Regions from separate parts of the Desulfonatronum thiodismutans genome, predicted to be linked through region 2. Evidence: predicted binding sites of a transcription regulator. Region 2 holds the regulator's gene; the other holds the start of a gene.
The links. The regulator sigma-54, encoded in region 2, starts transcription at its own class of promoters, with help from an activator protein. The targets are predictions, from matches to a motif close to CTGGCACGGNNNNTGCTT.

Region 1 (4,212 bases), on a different contig from region 2:
TCCGGGCCGTGACCACGTTCACCGGCAGGGCCGATGGCGGCCCCTGAGCAGGCGGCGAGGAATCCCCGCAACCCGCCAAAAGCACCGCCCCGGCCAGCAAGCACACGCTTATCCACCGCCAAAAACGTTCTGCTCCAAAATCGCCGCGCATCAGGTGAACTCCTTTCCGTCGAGTCAACGTTATTGTCAGAGAAGTTCAGCGATTGTGGAAGTTGGTGGTCAACACAAGAATCGCCGTGAACACTTCTGATCATGCCACTTACCATCTTGTGAGCCGTAATCCAGGAGGACAGGGTTTGCAAGGACCTTTTGGAAACACGTGCAAGAATACCGTGCATTTAACCACGATTCAAAAAACGACCCATCGGGAGTATCAATGAGAATGGTTGGATACGCGCTCCATGAGCGCATACCTTCCGTTTTCCCGTCGGCGCTTCACGCGCCGACGGGAAAACGGTGGATCATTTCAGGAGAAGCAGCAGCAACATGCCCACGGGCACGATCCAGGCTACGGCGAGGGCGGGGATGAGGATTTTTTGGAAGCGGATCAGTTGGCGGGTTTGTTTGATCATTTCGGGGTCGGCCAGGTCCGAGAGCAGGCCGACGATTTCCGGAGCGGACTTTTCCAGTCGATCCAGAGTGTCCTTGGGCATGGATTCGTACATTTTTGCCATGACGTCCACGGTTTGCGTGGCGGACCGAAAATACCCCTTCTGGTCCCATTCCGTGGCTCGTTCAATATAGTCCATCATCAGGCCGCGCAGGGTGTCGTAGGACTCCTTGCCCAGCTCGGCCACGGCTTCCAGCTGGCGCATGGCGTAGTTGATGTTGTGAATGTTTTTCAGAAACAGGATCAGCATCTGGCGCAGCTCCCGTCCGTCCACCTGGACGTTTTCCAGCTCCAGTTCCTCCTGCAGGGAGAACATGGCGGCATTGCCCACGATATTCAGGTCCCTGGCCAAATCCTGGGCCATTTCGTTGCGGCTTATCATTTGCTTGGCCATGGAGGAGATGTCGTCCAGTTTGCGCTCCAGGGAGGTCAACGTTTCCATGTGTTGTTCCACGGTCATGATTCACCTCCTCTAGGCCGTGACCGAGGTCGGCATTTCCTTGCCGGCCATGGTCATGAATGGGGAAACCGGAAGATCCTTGCCCTTGAGCAGGAGATGCCAGTAGGCCCACCGGAACATCATCTTTCCGTAGTGGTTCATCTTGGTTTCCTTGAGCAGGGTGAAGGGACCGGCCCCGGGCAGGGGGAACTTTCCGGGCAATGGCTCCTGGGTATAATTGAAGTCGATGAGCAGGGCCTTGCCGAATCCGGACTCGATAAAGCAATTGGAATGCCCGTCAAACTTCGGCAAGGGCTCCAGACCGTCAAGGTAGCGCAGGATGTTTTCGATCAGGATTTCGCTTTCAAAGTGAGCCACGGACCCAGCCTTGGACGTGGGCACGTTGGTGGCGTCGCCGATGACGAAGATGTCCTGAAAGTTCTTGCTCTGCAGGGTGTGGTTGTCCGTGGGTACCCAGCCCAGAGGGTCGCCCATGTCCGAATCGATGATGAACTGGGCGCCCTTCATGGTCGGGATGGATACCAGCAGGTCGAAGTCGATCTCCCGTTTGTCGTGGGAGACGATGCGCTTTTTTTCGTTGTCCACATGGCTCAGGGCGAAATCCGGCTCGATCTTGATGTTTTTTTCCTCGCAGACGTATTTCAGGGTCTGGGAGGCCAGGGGTTTGGTGAACGGGCCGCTGAGGGGAGTGGCAAAGACGATCTCCACCTTGTCCCGGATGCCCCGCTCATGAAAGAACCAATCCGAGAGCATCACGAATTCCGGCGGCGCCACCGGGCACTTCACCGGCATTTCAGCCACGTTGAGCACAAGCCGGCCGCCCTTGAAGGAGCGCATGGCCTGTTGCAGCTTGAGGGCGCCGTCCAGGGTGTAAAAGTCGAAGATGGACTTCTGCCAGTTCGGGCCGAGCAGGCCCTCGTTCTCCGTGGGATCGCAGCGCGAGCCGCTGGCGATTATCAGCAGGTCGTAGTCAATGGTTCCCGTCTTCATCACGACCTTCTTGGCATCAGGGTCCACCTTTTCGATCTTGGAGACGATGAATTTGGCCTCGGAGGGCAGGAATACGTCCCGAGGCTTGAGTACGTCCTCCTTGGACCGATACATGCTGAAAGGAAGAAACAGCAGACCGGGTTGATAGAGATGGACGCGGTCCTCATCGACAATGGTCACGCTGATCTTGTTCTGGTCGATTTCCGTGCGCAAGTTTTCGCACAACCGATTGGCCATCATTGTGCCGGCGGTTCCGGCTCCGAGAATGACGATTTTCCTCATGAACGCACCTCTCCTTAGTGGTTGTAGGTGATATGAAAAGCTGACCGCGGCGGATACAAGACCGGGTACGGACAGCGGATCGCTTCTTCGCGGAGTGGAGAGCTTCCGGAGGGATGAGGTTTAGCGGGGATGCATGAGGATGTCGTGGAGCAGTACTCAAAAAGCCAGACGGCATTCTATGGATCTCAATTGTAATTGAATCAGTCGGCTTTTCTTCCCATTATTGCTTTCAAGCAAACTCCGTGCCCGACCTCACTACGGAGGCAAACCTCCGCATTCGTTCAGCCAAGGGCAATTTGGCCACACGGTCGTCTTGCGTTGTATGGAGGCATGACGCTCATAAGCGAGGCCTCTCGGCGCAAAAAAGGTCCTGGGATTTCAGCCTAAACAGCCTGCCCCTGGATATTTCGCCTTACCTCCTCGCCGACCTCCCGACGGCGACCCTCGTAAAAAACGTGGGTTACAGCCAGTCCAAGACTCATTCTCGCCATCTAGTCCAAAAATTAGCCACAATATTCGTTTAAAATTATTAATTTTTTAGAATATCACCCTTCATGTGTCCAAAAACGAGACACAAACTCATATGTTTCAGTCGAGATTACCGCTGAGTCCTTGGCACCCTACTGCCTCAAATGCGCTTAAGTTTAAAAAAAACAAAATATTAAGCTGATCTAACAACCGGACTTTTCTCATGGCATGAGAATTGCCATATTTTAGAGTGGTATTATTTCCCGTGAAAGCTGCATGGATCAGAACATTGCAATGTGATCGCCGGGCCGTGATCAGACGCGACTCCAGAAAACCCACGTTCCGGCAATTAGAGGATGACCACCATCCGCGAACCTCAAGGAGGAGCCATGAAACAATTGGAGATTGACGGAATGGACGGCAAAGGCGGAACCACGGTCAGCAGGCGATCGTTCGTCAAAGGCGCGGCCGCGACCTGCGCCGGGCTGGCCGCGGGCGGGCCCGCGCTGCGCGCCCTGACCCCGGACACGGCCCATGCCAGAGGCGCTCTGGCTGAGGGCAAATGGGTCAGCAGTTGCTGCGTTGGCTGTACGTCCTGGTGTTCCAAGCAGGTCTACGTGATTAACGGGAGGGCCGTGAAGATTCGCGGCAACCCGCATTCCAAGACCAACGGCATCAACTCCTGTCCGCGGGCCCACCTGGCCCTGCAGCAGGTCTATGATCCGGACCGGGTCAAGACGCCCATGAAGCGGACCAATCCGAAAAAGGGCCGACATGAGGATCCCGGCTTCGTGCCCATTTCCTGGGACGAGGCCCTGGACATGCTGGCGGACAAAATCATGGAATTGCGGGCCAACGATGAAACCCACAAGTTCATGCTCATGCGCGGTCGGTACACGGAATTAAGAGATCTCTTCTACGATCGCCTCCCGAAAATCATCGGCTCTCCCAACAACATCTCCCACAGTTCCATCTGCGCGGAAGCCGAGAAGATGCGCTACTTCCAGGAAGGGCAGTGGGCCTACATGCAGTACGACATACCCAACACCCGCTACGTGCTGATCTGGGGCGCGGATCCGCTGGTGGCCAACCGCGGGGTTTCCTCCTACCTGAACAGTTGGGGCCGGGCCCTGGACAACGCCCGGATCGCCTCGGTGGAGCCACGGCTCTCGGGCACGGGCAGCAAATGCGACGAGTGGCTTCCGGTCAAGCCGGGTTACGACGGGGCACTGGCCTCGGCCATGGCCCATGTCATTCTCGTGGAAGGCATGTGGTACAAGCCTTTTGTCGGCGATTTTTTCGACGGTGAAAACAAATTCATACCCGGTCAGGAGATCAACGAGTTCACCTTTCTGGAAGAACACACCCACGGCCTGGCTAAGTGGTGGAACCTGTATCTCAA
Region 2 (4,212 bases):
CCGATATCGGCCTTCCACCGCGTACAATGGCAGCAAATACCGTAAAAAATCCTCAAACCGACCGATGAAGTCCTTTCCTGGGTCGTCCCCCAGCACGTAGCGGGCAATGGACTCGTCCAAGCCAGACAGAGGACGCAAATCCGGATCAAAGTAGGGGTTGGGCAAAAACCGCAGATCAAAGACCAAATCCGCTTCCAGGGGAACACCGTACTTGAAGCCGAAGGAAATCAAATGAATGCGCATTCCTTCGCCGATTTCCTGATTCAGAGGCCATTTCTCCTGAAAAACCCTCCGCAGATCGTGGATCGAAAAGTCCGACGTATCCACCACCAAATCGGCGTGCTTGCGCAACCCCTCCAGCATGACCCGCTCCCGGAAAATGGCCTGGTCCAACCCCATGCCCTGGGCTTCCAAGGGATGAGGGCGGCGGGTGGTGGCGTAGCGCCGGATCAGCACTGCGTCCCGAGCTTCCAGAAAGACCAGCTTCGGGCGCATCCCGGCCTGGTCCATCCGCTCCACGAACTGCTCCCATTGCAGGGCGAAGTCAGATTGCCGCACATCCAGCCCCAAGGCCACCCCGGCGTACTGATCCAGCTTCATCTCATCGGACAGAGTCAGCAACTGTCCAGCCAGCCCGGCGGGCAGACCGTCCACGCAATAATACCCCAGATCCTCAAAGACATTCAGGACCGTACTTTTGCCTGCTCCGGATTGTCCGGCGATCATAACCAGACAGAGTTCGCAGGATTTTTGCGTTTGGTACGTGCTCATCGCGGTTTGTCTTTTAGTAGGGGCACGGCGCGCCGTGCCCCTACGGTGTGGACGGTTCAAATACCTTCACGCCGAGCTGAGGGCGTCCCAGAAAAGCTCCTTGTCCTGGGCCGTGAGGAAGGCGTGCCGAAAGGCCTCGTCCTTGAGCAGGCGGGTTATGGACGCTAGGATGCGCAGGTGCATCCCGGCGACCTGTTCCGGGGCCAGGACCATAAAAAAAATATGGCATGGCTTGCGATCCAGGGCGTCAAAATCCACGCCCTCGGCACTGCGCCCGACCACCAATACGATCCGTTCCAGCCCCTCCAGCTTGCCGTGGGGAATGGCCACTCCCTCGCCGATGCCCGTGCTCCCAAGACTTTCCCGGTCCTTGAGCACCCGAAAAGCCGCTTCGGCGTCCAGGCTCGGCTCCTTTTGGGCCAGCACGGCGACCAATTCCGCCAACACTTCCGCCTTGTTCCTGGCTTGCAATTCGGGGAGCAGCAAGTCCTTGCTCAAAAAATCCCTGAGGACCATCGATTAGATTCCCGGGTCGATCAGACCGAAGTCGCCGCTTTTCCGGCGGTAGATAACGTTGACGCGCTCGATGTCCGCATTAAAGAAAACCAGGAACTCGTTACCCAGGGCTTCCAATTGCATGGCCGCTTCGTCCACGGACATGGGTTTGGGCTCGAAATTATCGGTCTCCGTGATGGTCTGGGCTCGCTTGCCGGTCTCATCCTCGGTGAAGGTGATCACGTCCACCCGCGCGGACTGGCCCTTCTGGCCGCGACGATGGTCCTTGTTCTTCTCTTTGGTCTTGCGCACCTGGGCCTCAAGCTTGTCCAGGACCAGATCGATGGTGGAGTACATGTCCTCGCTTTCGGTGGTGGCGGAGAAATGCATGTCCTTACCTGTAAGGATCACCTCGGCCATATGCCGATACTTTTCCACGGAAAGGTTGACGGCCAGTTCACCCTGATCTTCAGGGCGCAGGTAGCGGTTGATCTTATTAAAGCGCTCGCGGGCGTAGCCCTTGAGGTGATTGGACGGCTCGAAATTCTTGAAAGTAAAAGTTATTTCCATGCGACACCTCCAAAGTAAAACGTTCTGGGTTGGTTTGAGGTTATTCGCTCCGTTGGGAGCATGTGGGATGGTTAAAAAATGGCCTTGCGCTTGGAAGACGACTCGATGTTCAACGCCATGCGATACTTGGCCACGGTCCGTCGGGCGATGTTCACGCCCAAGGACTTCTTTAACAGTTGTGAGATCAGTTCGTCGCTGAGCGGACGCTTGGGATCCTCTTCGGAAATCAGTTTCTTGATCTCCGCCTTGACGCTTTCCGATCCGGCTTCCGAGCCGTCGTCCATACCCAAGGCGCTGTTAAAGAAAAATTTCAATTCATATGTTCCGTGGGGGGTGCTCATGTATTTGCTCGTGGTGATCCGGCTGACCGTGGACTCGTGCATGTTGATGTCCAGGGCCACGTCCTTGAGAATCATCGGCTTCAGATGCGTCACCCCATGACGGAAAAAATCGATCTGGAACCGGACGATGCTTTCGGCGACCTTGAGCAGGGTCCGCTGGCGCTGGTACAGGCTTTTCATCAACCAATGGGCTGATCGGACCTTTTCCTGAATGTAGTCCTTGGCCCCCTTGTCGTGAACGGACAGCTCCTTGGCGTAGGCCTCGTTGATCATCAAGCCCGGTATCTCGTCTTCGTTCAGAACCACGATGAAATCGCCGCCGTGCTGGAGAATGTAAACATCCGGACTGGTGAACTGAGGGTCCTCGGAGCCAAAGCTCTTGCCGGGCATGGGATCCAGGCGCTGAATGCAGTCCAGGTAGTGTTTGATTTCCTCCATGGAGAGCTTGAACTTCTTGGCCAACGGCTTGTAGCGCCGTTTTTCCAGCTCTTCCAGATGGTCCTTGACCAGGGAAACCAGAATCGGGTCGTCCAGACCCAGTTCGTCCATCTGGATCAGCAGGCACTCCCTCAGGTTTCTGGCGCAGATCCCCACGGGGTCCAGACGTTGCATGATCCGCAGGATCCGCTCCGCCTCCTCCGTCTCGCAGCCGGCCATGGCGGCGATGTCCTCGATTGATTCGCAAAGATACCCCACGGCATCCAGGTTGCCAAGGATCACCTCGCTGACGGCAAGTTCCCGCGCCGATAGGGCCGAAAGCCGCAACTGCCACGAAAGATGACCGATCAACGTGGACTTGCCGGCCAGCCGGGCCTCGAAACTCATGCCCTCTTCCGGGACTTCCCAGTCCCGACCCTGGATCTGTCGACTGATGCTGGAAAATTCCCCCAGGTAGTCCTGCCACTCCGAATCGTGAAGCTGCCGAGGCTCCTCGACGTTTACGGACTGAAACCGATCCTCGGCGGGGTCCTTCTTCGGAGTCTCCGTAGCCTCGTCTATGCTTTCCGGCACGATCTCCAATACAGGATTTTCCAGCAATTCCTGCTGGATGCTTTCCACCAACTCCAGTCTGGAAAGCTGAAGCAGCTTGATGGCTTGTTGCAGTTGGGGGGTCATCACCAACTGCTGCGTCAACTTCAGTTGCTGGCGCAGTTCAAGAGCCATGTCGCGTTCTCGCCTCCATAATCGGACTGAACGGTTGGAAAGCCATTCCAGGTTGTTGAGCAATCATAAGCAAAAGTCCTCACCGAGATAGACCTTCCGAGCGATGGAGTCAGCCACGATGGCCTCCGGCGACCCTTCAAAAATGGCCCGTCCTTCGAAGACAATGGACGCCCTGTCGCAAATCTTCAGCGTTTCACGGACGTTGTGATCCGAAATCAACACCCCGATCCCCCGCTCCTTGAGGGACATGACAATCTCCTGGATGTCGTCCACGGCCAGGGGGTCGATGCCCGCGAAGGGTTCGTCCAGCAGCATGAATTTCGGATTGCGGATCAGGGCTCGGGCGATTTCCAGGCGGCGGCGCTCCCCGCCGGAAAGAAACATGGCCTTCTGATCGGCCAGCTTGGCGATGCCCAGTTCCTCCAGCAGGGCCTCGGCCTTTCTGCGCTGCATGACCGGGGTGAAGTCCGTGTACTCCAGAATGATCTGCAAATTCTGCATCACGGTCAGCTTTTTGAAGACTGAACTCTCCTGGGGCAGGTAGCTCAGCCCCAACCGGGCCCGCTCATGCAGCGGCCAAGTGGTGATTCGCCTTCCGTCCAGATCCACCACCCCGCTGGTGGGCTTGATCACCCCGACCAGCATGTAGAACGTGGTGGTCTTCCCGGCTCCGTTGGGACCTAAAAGGCCAACGATCTCCCCCTGCTCGACCCGAATGGAAATATCCCGGACCACCTCTTTCTGGCCGAAGCTTTTGCGCAGACTCTTGCCGGAGAGAAGGGCCTTCACCGTGCCCCCTGCTCGCGAGGCAAAAGAAACATTCCTTCCACTCGACGATCTGTGCGTCCCTGCACATCCACCTCTCTTTCTT

Region 1: sqr (type III sulfide quinone reductase, selenoprotein subtype) is a predicted target of sigma-54. The motif match lies at 2,574-2,591, and genes of this name have one in related genera.

The regions. Positions count from the first base shown of each region.
Region 1 covers NZ_JPIK01000018.1:94,280-98,491, reverse strand. Annotated here, with positions in the region: gene GY33_RS0113535 (efflux RND transporter periplasmic adaptor subunit) at 1-151, opposite strand, end outside; gene GY33_RS0113530 (hypothetical protein) at 462-1,070, opposite strand; gene sqr (type III sulfide quinone reductase, selenoprotein subtype) at 1,083-2,342, opposite strand; gene GY33_RS0113520 (molybdopterin-dependent oxidoreductase) at 3,200-4,212, shown strand, end outside.
Region 2 covers NZ_JPIK01000004.1:326,901-331,112, forward strand. Annotated here, with positions in the region: gene rapZ (RNase adapter RapZ) at 1-771, opposite strand, end outside; gene GY33_RS0102120 (PTS sugar transporter subunit IIA) at 838-1,287, opposite strand; gene hpf (ribosome hibernation-promoting factor, HPF/YfiA family) at 1,291-1,836, opposite strand; gene rpoN (RNA polymerase factor sigma-54) at 1,908-3,341, opposite strand; gene lptB (LPS export ABC transporter ATP-binding protein) at 3,405-4,130, opposite strand; gene GY33_RS0102140 (LptA/OstA family protein) at 4,127-4,212, opposite strand, start outside.